DNA from 3 places in the Algoriphagus jejuensis genome. Region 3 is predicted to be linked to each of the others. Evidence: riboswitches for the same ligand, from Rfam matches in the RefSeq annotation. Region 3 holds a riboswitch; each other region holds the start of a gene.
What was found. Region 3 has a riboswitch for S-adenosylmethionine ahead of ABD031_RS20350 (trans-sulfuration enzyme family protein). Riboswitches for the same ligand answer to the same signal wherever they lie in the genome.
Positions count from the first base shown of each region.

Region 1 (3,275 bases), on a different contig from region 3:
ATCCGCATTCATGAATCCTTTCCAAAGGCTACTGCTTTTTATTTCCCTCCTAATCCTTCCCAATTTTCTGTCGGCTCAGGGGATTGTCAACAAACGTTCTTCATTTTATGCGTTTACCGGTATATCCGGTGCCAAGCTCCGAGAGTTTAATGAGATGCTCGCAGATAGAGGCCTTTCGCCGCTGCGAAACCGATATCGTTCCTATGGACTGGGATATCAGGCCAGAATCAACGATTTCATCGTTGGATTTGAGCTTTCACAGCATCAAAGTAAGTCCAGTAGTTTTGACGAGTTTGAGATTAGGTACCGAACTTCACGTGCATTGCTCAATGTGGGCTACGCGTTAACCGAGGAGGGTAGATTCCAGCTCATTCATTACATGTCTATCGGTGTGGGCTATCTGAATTTTGAAATGCTTCCTAAAGACCAAACTCAAAACCTTGAGTCGTTCCTCTTAAATCCAGAGGAAGGTTTTGTATTGCGGGAAAATAATATTCAAAAAGGAACCCAGTATTTCGGCGATTTTCTGACCGAAATCGGTTTTCAGCTGACCTACGATTTTGATTTACCGGGGAGAAAAGAAGCTATTCAGGCCTTGGCCAAAGTCGGGTATTCCTTTAGTCCTTTTGAAGGAAGATGGGAAATGAATGGCTATTCCTTCAATAATACCCAAGCGGGCGCATTCGTGAGGGTCGGTGCCGGAATTTCGCTACCGGACCGCAATTTCTTCTACAAAGATGCCTCCATAGGGGTCTCACTCATTCGCGGGGTCCATTTCAGCAAGCCAGACGCCCTCAACACCGAATTGGTTAAGAACGGTTTCCAGCCTTTAGAGGGCACTCCTTCTAATTGGGGACTGAGAATCCTGGGCGAAACAGAGGGGCTTTTGTACGGGGTTGACGTATTCAACTCGGCAATGAAAGGGCCAGCATCCGATAGTCAGCATCAATCCCTAAACAGCCTGAGAGTCTATGCAAATGCGGGGATGAAGTTTTTTCAGTTCAAAAACCTCGCTGTGGGTGCGATGGGAGGTTTTGGTTATGGGAATATCCGGTACACTCTCAGTCAAAATGAGAAGCCAGATTTTCCAGAGTTGTTTGAGCAGCGGTATTTTGATGGCTATTTGAAGAGTTCGGGGCTGATGGCTAAACCCGAGGTATTGGTAGAATACGGGATACCGATGACCAGCCGAAAGTTTTTTGATTTGGTGCTGAGCGCTTCCGCCGGATATGAGCTTGCAATCGGAAATTACCGCCTTGGAGAGCTGGGGATGGTAAAGTATCTGAGTGGGCCGATGCTCGGCTTTAGCGTGGGAATCCGCCCCTGAGTTTCTGAATTTGGATGATGAGAGGCACAAAACTCAAGGAATTGAATTAATTCTACTGCTTTTTTAGCGAAATGCTATTACCTTTGTGAAGCTTATCGAGAAAGACCGAGGGAAGGGCCCTACGACGTCTTAGCAACCTGCAACCAAGGTGCTAACTCCCATTCCGGGAATGCCGGAAATAGATGAGCGGACAAGTACAAGTACTTTTCTCCGTGTTTTGCTCGATTGGCTTTTTGAACTTATTAGAATACGATGCAAAACAGAACGGAAACCCTCCTTCAAGCCATTCAAAACCGAGTGTTGATCCTCGATGGAGCGATGGGAACCATGATTCAACGATACACGCTGATCGAGGAGGATTTTCGCACACCGGAGTTGAAAAATCATCCTAAATCTCTCAAAGGTAACAATGACCTCCTTTCCCTGAGTCGGCCGGATATTATCCGACAGATCCACAGGGAATACCTTGCAGCCGGGGCGGATATCATCGAAACCAACACCTTCTCCGGAACCACGATCGCGCAGGCTGATTACGAGCTTTCTCACTTGGCTTATCTGATCAATTTTGAGTCGGCGAAGCTCGCGCGGGAGGTGGCGGATGAATTTTCTGCAAATGAACCCCATAAACCGCGTTTCGTAGCCGGTGCTGTAGGACCAACCAACAGAACGGCTTCACTTTCTCCGGATGTCAACGACCCCGGCTATCGTGCAATAACCTTTGATCAATTGGCGGAAGCCTATGCTGAACAGGTAAGAGGATTGCTCGATGGTGGTTCGGACATCATCCTGATCGAGACAATTTTCGATACACTTAACGCAAAAGCGGCCTTGTACGCTGTGCAGGAAGTCTATGAAGAGCGGAACATTCCGCTAGATCCAAAAGACGGAGGGATTCCGATCATGATTTCTGGTACGATTACGGATGCTTCAGGCCGCACGCTGTCTGGTCAGACGACCGAGGCATTTCTGATCTCAGTCTCCCACGTTCCTTTGCTTTCCGTAGGATTGAATTGTGCTTTGGGTGCCAAAGAATTACGTCCCTATCTCAAGGTGCTGGCGCAAAAAGCACCGTTTTACGTGTCAGCCTACCCAAATGCGGGCTTGCCAAATGAGTTTGGACTGTACGATCAGGGTGCCAATGAGATGGCGGATCAGGTCAGAGACTTTTTGAAAGAAGGAATGCTGAATATTTTGGGCGGATGCTGTGGCACCACGCCGGATCACATTTCGGCTTTGGCCAAGATGGCCGCTGAATATAAGCCAAGAATCATCGAAGACGTAACGGAAGAGGAGGAAAGCAATGTCTAAGAACTACATGAAACTGGCGGGCTTGGAGCCCCTGGTTTTTACCCCGAATATCAATTTTGTCAACATCGGCGAGCGGACTAATATTACAGGTTCGAGGAAATTTGCCCGGCTGATCCTGAATGGCCAATACGACGACGCACTCGAAATCGCCCTCGATCAGGTGCGTGGCGGTGCGCAGGTTTTGGATGTCTGCATGGACGAAGGGATGTTAGACGGGGAATTTGCCATGGTCAAATTCTTGAACCTAATCGCTTCCGAACCGGAGATCAGCCGCATTCCGATTATGATCGACAGCTCAAAATGGAGTATCATCTTGGCTGGTTTGAAGTGCGTGCAGGGAAAAGGGATCGTTAATTCAATTTCACTAAAGAATGGTGAGGCGGAATTTATACACCAGGCCAAGACCGTCAAGAAGTTCGGCGCGGCGATCGTGGTCATGGCTTTTGACGAAAAAGGGCAGGCAGACACCTATGATCGGCGAGTCGAGATCTGCGAAAGAAGCTATCGAATTCTCGTCGATCAGGTCAAATTCAATCCTCAAGACATCATCTTCGATCCAAATATCTTTCCGGTTGCCACAGGAATGGAGGAGCACCGCAAGAATGCGCTTGACTTTTTCAACGGTACCAAGTGGATCAAA
Region 1 is NZ_BAAAFI010000037.1:34,365-37,639, forward strand. It holds gene ABD031_RS14955 (hypothetical protein) at 11-1,327, shown strand; SAM riboswitch class I at 1,417-1,516, shown strand; gene ABD031_RS14960 (homocysteine S-methyltransferase family protein) at 1,580-2,635, shown strand; gene metH (methionine synthase) at 2,628-3,275, shown strand, end outside.
Region 1: it holds a riboswitch for S-adenosylmethionine, as region 3 does, so the genes downstream of both, ABD031_RS14960 (homocysteine S-methyltransferase family protein) here and ABD031_RS20350 (trans-sulfuration enzyme family protein) in region 3, are expected to answer to the same signal.

Region 2 (3,275 bases), on a different contig from region 3:
AACGTATTAAACAAAATCCCTTTGAGCTGCCTGGCAGCGGTACTTTTTCTTGTCGGATATAAGCTTGCAAACCCAGCAATTTTTATCAACGAATACAAAAAAGGCTTCGATCAATTTCTTCCGTTTATCTTAACTGTGATTGCTATTCTGTTTACAGACTTGCTGATAGGGATAGGGATTGGAATGATCGTAGGCTTATTCTTCGTAATAAAAACCAACTTCCAGCGCTCGCTTGTAGTTACTGAAATGAACGGAAACTATCTTCTCAAACTCCAAAAAGATGTCTCGTTCCTCAATAAAGCCCCGTTGATGAAACAACTTTCCACGATCCCAGCGGGAAGTTTTGTCATCCTCAATGCAACCAAAGCAAGATTCATTGACCACGATATCCAGGAACTTTTGCACGATTTTATTGAAACTGCTCCCTCAAGGGATATCGAAATAGTGATAGAAGGATTCTCCAAAAATGTGAAGCAAAAAGTATGAACCCCTACGAAAAACTTTTATTGCAAAACAAGGCTTGGTCTGAAGAAAAAATTCAAATTGACAAGGACTTCTTCAATCGCCTAGCGGGACAGCAAAAACCAAAGTTCCTATGGATCGGATGCTCCGACAGCCGCGTACCTGCAAATGAAATCACAGGAACCGACCCCGGCGAGATCTTCGTGCACAGAAATATCGCCAACATGGTGGTACATACGGATCTCAACATGCTATCCGTCCTACAATATGCGGTCGATATCTTAAAAGTAGACCATGTAATCGTCTGCGGCCATTACGGCTGTGGCGGGATAGAAGCTGCACTCAGCAATAAGAGCTATGGGCTGATCAACAAATGGCTGCGCAACATCAAGGAGGTCTACAAGATATACCAACCTGAAATCGACTCCATCAACAATCATGTGGACAAGGTCAATCGTTTGGTGGAGGTAAACGTAATGGAGCAATGCGAGGATCTGATCAAAACTTCCATCATCCAAAAAGCCTGGAAAGAGCGCCGCGCACCTGAAATCCACGGTTGGGTATACGGACTCAACAACGGACGAGTAAAAGAACTGACGACGATCAAGGCTGATCCGAATACTGTCAACCCTATCTTCCGCTACAATCTGGATGATTTATAATTAAAATATTCTCCGGAACCTGAGCAACTATTTTGATTTCTCAGTTTCCGGGTTTTTCTTTGCACATCCTTTCACTTTTAGTGCGGGGATTTATACAGAAGAGGCGAGAGACAGGCTCGACGACCCTCTGGCAACCTTCCGAAGCGGAAAGGTGCCAATTCCTGCCGACTGAGGTATTCTCTTTCGGAACTATAAATTCCTTGCAAGATGCACGAGCGATTTATTCCCAGTTTTTCTTTTGGCCGCTGGCCAAATTCTCTTTCCAACTTTGGATTTATTATGTTCGGATCATACGTTTCTATGTCTGATTCAACCTATACTGATCTCGATTCCCGGGATCTTTCCTGTCTTTTCTAACCCAAAAAAACTCAATTTTATGTCTACTAACTATCGATTTGAAACACTCCAGCTTCACGCCGGACAAGCTCCAGACTCCGCCACCAATGCCAGAGCGGTCCCCATTTACCAAACGACCTCCTACGTCTTTAACAGCGCAGAGCATGGCGCTAATCTCTTTGGATTGAAAGAATTTGGAAACATCTACACACGGATCATGAATCCGACGACGGATGTTTTTGAAAACAGAATTGCTGCATTGGAGGGCGGAGTAGCCGCTGTAGCTACCAGCTCAGGACAGGCCGCTCAGTTTTTGGCCCTGAACAACATCATGGAGGCTGGCGACAATTTTGTTTCGACAAACTTCCTGTATGGCGGCACTTACAACCAATTTAAAGTCGCCTTTAAGCGACTGGGGATTGAAGCTCGATTCGCAAAAGGCAATGGAGCCGACGCTTTTGAAAAACTCATCGACTCCAAAACCAAGGCACTTTACCTGGAGACCATCGGCAACCCAGAATTCAACGTGCCTGACTTCGAAGCCATAGCCGCTGTCGCGAAAAAACATGACCTTCCACTCGTCGTAGACAATACTTTTGGCGCAGGAGGCTACCTATGCCAACCCATCGCCCATGGAGCAAATATCGTCGTTTCTTCCGCTACCAAATGGATCGGAGGTCACGGCACGTCCATTGGTGGAGTGATTGTAGATGCAGGAAATTACAACTGGGGCAATGGAAAATATCCGCAATTCTCCGAGCCATCCGAGGGCTATCATGGATTGAATTTCTGGGAGGTTTTCGGCGAAAACAATCCGTTGGGACTTCCCAACGTTGCTTTTGCAATCCGAGCCAGAGTCGAAGGATTGAGAGACTTTGGCCCAGCGATCAGCCCTTTCAATTCATTCCTTTTGCTTCAGGGAATTGAAACACTTTCGCTCCGCGTACAAAGAACCGTAGACAATGCACTGGAAATCGCCAAATGGCTGGATGCCCACGAGCAGGTTTCCAAGGTGAACTACCCTGGTCTCGCCTCCTCTCCTTATCATGCTTTAGGTAAAAAATACCTAAGAAATGGCTTTGGTGGAGTGTTGAGTTTTGAGATCAAAGGAAGCAAAGAACAAACCTCTGCTTTCATCAACAACTTAAATCTCATCTCTCATCTCGCCAATGTTGGCGATGCGAAAACATTGATCATCCAACCTTCTGCGACTACCCATCAGCAGCTTTCCGATGAAGAGCAGCTGGCGGCGGGCGTCACTCCTACCATGCTCCGAATATCGCTTGGCATCGAACACATCGACGACATTAAAGCTGATTTGCAGCAAGCATTTGAAAAAATCTAATTACCCCAATGAATTTGACAAGCCAATACGCTGAACCAACTATGACTCAGGAAGTTTACCATTCGACAGACCCATTGCATCTGGAATCCGGCGAAGTCCTGAGAGAATTTGATCTTGCCTACACGACGTATGGGCAACTGAATTCTGAAAAATCGAATGTAATCTGGGTCATTCACGCCCTCACCGGTGACGCAAATGCGGCAGAATGGTGGAATGGACTGATCGGCGAAGACAAGTTCTTCGATCCAGCCAACCACTTTATCATCTGCGCCAACCTGCTTGGCAGCTGCTACGGATCTACCAATCCTTTTAGCGAAAATCCGGCAAACGGCGAACCCTATTTCTATAATTTCCCGCAAGTCACCACACGGGATTTGGCGGCTAGTCTGGAGAGACTTCGGATTGAATTGGCAATCGATCAAATCCACACCCTGATAGGCGGTTCCCTTGGTGGTCAGGTCGGCTTGGAG
Region 2 is NZ_BAAAFI010000001.1:737-4,011, reverse strand. It holds gene ABD031_RS00020 (SulP family inorganic anion transporter) at 1-486, shown strand, start outside; gene ABD031_RS00015 (carbonic anhydrase) at 483-1,124, shown strand; SAM riboswitch class I at 1,212-1,322, shown strand; gene ABD031_RS00010 (O-acetylhomoserine aminocarboxypropyltransferase/cysteine synthase family protein) at 1,501-2,805, shown strand; gene ABD031_RS00005 (homoserine O-acetyltransferase family protein) at 2,814-3,275, shown strand, end outside.
Region 2: it holds a riboswitch for S-adenosylmethionine, as region 3 does, so the genes downstream of both, ABD031_RS00010 (O-acetylhomoserine aminocarboxypropyltransferase/cysteine synthase family protein) here and ABD031_RS20350 (trans-sulfuration enzyme family protein) in region 3, are expected to answer to the same signal.

Region 3 (3,275 bases):
CGGCCAAAGTCAAAGAACACATGAGTACTGAAGTAATCACGGTGTCGCCGGATTTGTCACTTTTTGATGCTGCGCAAAAGTTTCTCGAACACAAAATTAGACGTTTTCCGGTTTTGAAAGATGGTCACCTAGTGGGGCAGATCAGTCTCAGCGACGTGATCCGGGCTTTTCCGAAACTCAAACATACCACCTGGTAAAATCTAAAAAGGCTCGAAATTTCGGGCCCTTTTGATTTTTTATCGTCTAAGATTCTAGTACTTGGACTTTTCGATTGCGCGCTCCACATCCTTGATGATGTCCTCGTTGTGTTCCAGTCCGACGGACAGTCGGATCAAGCCATCAGATATTCCCACGCTGGCACGCTCCTCAGGAGTGAGTTTGCTGTGGGTGGTCGACGCTGGGTGGGTGACGATGCTGCGGGCATCACCGAGATTTGGAGTGATCGAAACCATCTGCAGTTGATCGATGAATCGCTGTGCTCTTTCTCCGCCGCCTTTCAGCGTCAGGGTGATGATGCCCCCGCCGGCTTTCATCTGCTTCAAAGCAAGTGTATGTTGCGGGTGTGATTTGAGAAAGGGGTATTTCACTGCTTCGAGCTCTGAATTTCCTTCGAAATAGGTTGCAATCTTAAGTGCATTTTCGCAGTGACGGTCCATACGGACAGCCAGTGTTTCCATACTTTTTGACAAAACCCAAGCGTTGAAAGGCGATAGCGAGGGTCCGGTATGGCGGGTGAAAAACTGCACTTCCTTGATCAGTTCTTTTTTTCCCAAGATCAAACCTCCGATCACTCTTCCCTGACCATCAATAAATTTTGTTGCGCTATGGGCGACGATGTGTGCTCCCCATTTTGCTGGTTGCTGAAGATAGGGAGTCGCAAAGCAGTTGTCCACCACGAGGATGAGGTTATGCGCTGCGGCGAATTTTCCCGCCCACTCCAGATCGATGATTTCCAGGCCAGGATTAGACGGAGTTTCGATAAAGAGCATCTTGGTGTTGGGCTGCACGAGCTTCTCCCAGTTTTGGCAATCGGAGATATCACCATAGGTCGAAGTGATGCCCCACTTCGGGAATACCCGAGTCAGCAGCTGATGCGTGGAGCCAAATAGGGATCGCGCAGCCAATACATGATCGCCCTGCTGAAGTAGCGATGCCATGCTGGAGAACATCGCCGCCATTCCCGAAGCGGTGGCAATCCCGTCTTCGGTGCCTTCTGCTGCACAGACTTTTTCAATCAGATCCGTGGAATTGGGGTTGGCGTAGCGAGAATAGATATTTCCGGGGATTTCCTCAGCAAACATCGCTCGTGCTTCTTCCGCAGATTCGAAGGTGAAACTGGAGGTCAGGCAGATGGAAGAGGAATGCTCTCGCTGATCGGATCGGCTTTGGATACGGATAGCATCGGTTTCGAAATGACTCATAGTCTGGGAGTTTTGAATACGGTTGTTGTCCAGGATTGAAAAAGAATTTTCCCAGAGGCAGAATCCGAACCAGAATTGAGGCAGTAGTTAATACGCCAATTTATAGTTCCCGCAAAGGGTAGGACTTGGCACCTTTCGCCTTGGCAGGGATGGTTGCCAGAGGGTCATCGAGCCTATTCTCTCGCCTCTTCTTTATAAATCAGTCTCCTGAAGTGCTGCAAATAAAAAGCGAGAATTGGTTATTTCCAAATCCCGTCTGCAATCAATCGTTGAATTGTGTCATCGTCTGAGCAATTCCGATGGTGCAAAAGCCGAAAACCATCTCGATCGCCTTGTCCATGATCTCCGGAAGTTCATCAAACTCTTGTTTTGTAAACCTCCCCAACACAAAGTCGATCTGTCGTCCTTTCGGAAAATCATCTCCAATACCCATCCGAAGTCGGGGGTAATCCTGTCCGCCGGTGAGTTCTTCGATGTTTTTCAGGCCATTGTGACCGGCTGCACTGCCTTTGACCCGCATACGCAGTTTGCCAAATGGGATTGCGACATCGTCTACCAATACCAAAACATTTTCCTTAGTGATTCCCAGCTCTTTCATCCAATAATTGACGGCTTTTCCGCTGAGGTTCATGTAGGTAGTCGGCTTAATCAGGTGTAATGTCCGGCCTTTGTGTTTCATCTCGGATTTGAAGACCAGCCGGTCACTTTTCCAAGTGGTGCCAGCCTTGTCGGCAAGTCGATCGATGGTGAGGAAGCCGATGTTGTGTCTGGTGAGTTCGTATTCCGGGCCGATATTGCCCAGTCCCACGATCAGGTATTTCATGTGTGATACTTTTCAGTGCTTTGAAATTAAAAAAAAAATCCTGTCCGGTGAGGGACAGGATTTGTAAAATCAACAAGCGTTGAATTATTCTGCTTTCTTGCCTCTAAGTGCTCTTGGAATACCAACAGTCACGATGGATACGTTTGGCGAAGTCAGGATTTCAAATCCTTCTACTTGCAACTCGCTAACTTTGAATGATTTGCCCAAGTCCAAATCAGAGATATTTACAGAGATGTAGTCAGGAAGATTTCCTGCTGTACCTTTTACTTTTAATTTTCTGGTTTTGAACTCCAGCTTTCCACCTTTTGCAATACCTGGAGAACTGCCTTCGATTTTCACAGGAATTTCGAATTTGATCGGTCTGTCTTCCGTGTAAGCCATGAAATCTGCGTGAAGCAAAGTCTCGCTTACCGGGTGAAATTGTGCGTCCTTTAAAACGGCTTTGATGATCGTTCCTTCAATGTTCAGCTCAACCAAGTGAACGTCTGGAGTGTAGATCAAGTCACGGAAAAGGATCGCTGGAGAATAGAAATGAACTTGCTCAGGGATACCTGGTCCATAAACTACGCAGGGAACATTGGCTGCGTCTCTGATTTCGTTCAAAGCGGCACCGTCGAGATTTGCTCTTTTAAACCCTATAACCTCTAGTGTTTTCATAAGTATTTGTATTTTAAAATGGTTTCTTTTAAATAAAGAGAGCACTGATTGAGGTGTTGCCCGTCACTGCATGGATGGCTTTTCCAAACAATTCCGCCACACTCAGTACTTTAATTTTAGGAGACGCCATCTTGGGAGAAATGGTGTCAGTGACGACCAACTCTTCCAAAACGGAATTTTCAATATTTTCGTAGGCCTTTCCAGAGAGCACTCCGTGCGTGACTATGGCTCTGACTGAGGTGGCTCCCTTCTCCATGATGATTTGGGCAGCTTTGCAAAGTGTCCCGGCGGTGTCGACCAAATCATCCACAAGTATCACATCCTTCCCTTCCACATCTCCGATTACCTGCATGGATGCGATCTCGTTGGCCCTT
Region 3 is NZ_BAAAFI010000048.1:72,292-75,566, forward strand. It holds gene ABD031_RS20345 (CBS domain-containing protein) at 1-197, shown strand, start outside; gene ABD031_RS20350 (trans-sulfuration enzyme family protein) at 252-1,421, opposite strand; SAM riboswitch class I at 1,519-1,622, opposite strand; gene pth (aminoacyl-tRNA hydrolase) at 1,684-2,244, opposite strand; gene ABD031_RS20360 (50S ribosomal protein L25/general stress protein Ctc) at 2,329-2,901, opposite strand; gene ABD031_RS20365 (ribose-phosphate pyrophosphokinase) at 2,930-3,275, opposite strand, start outside.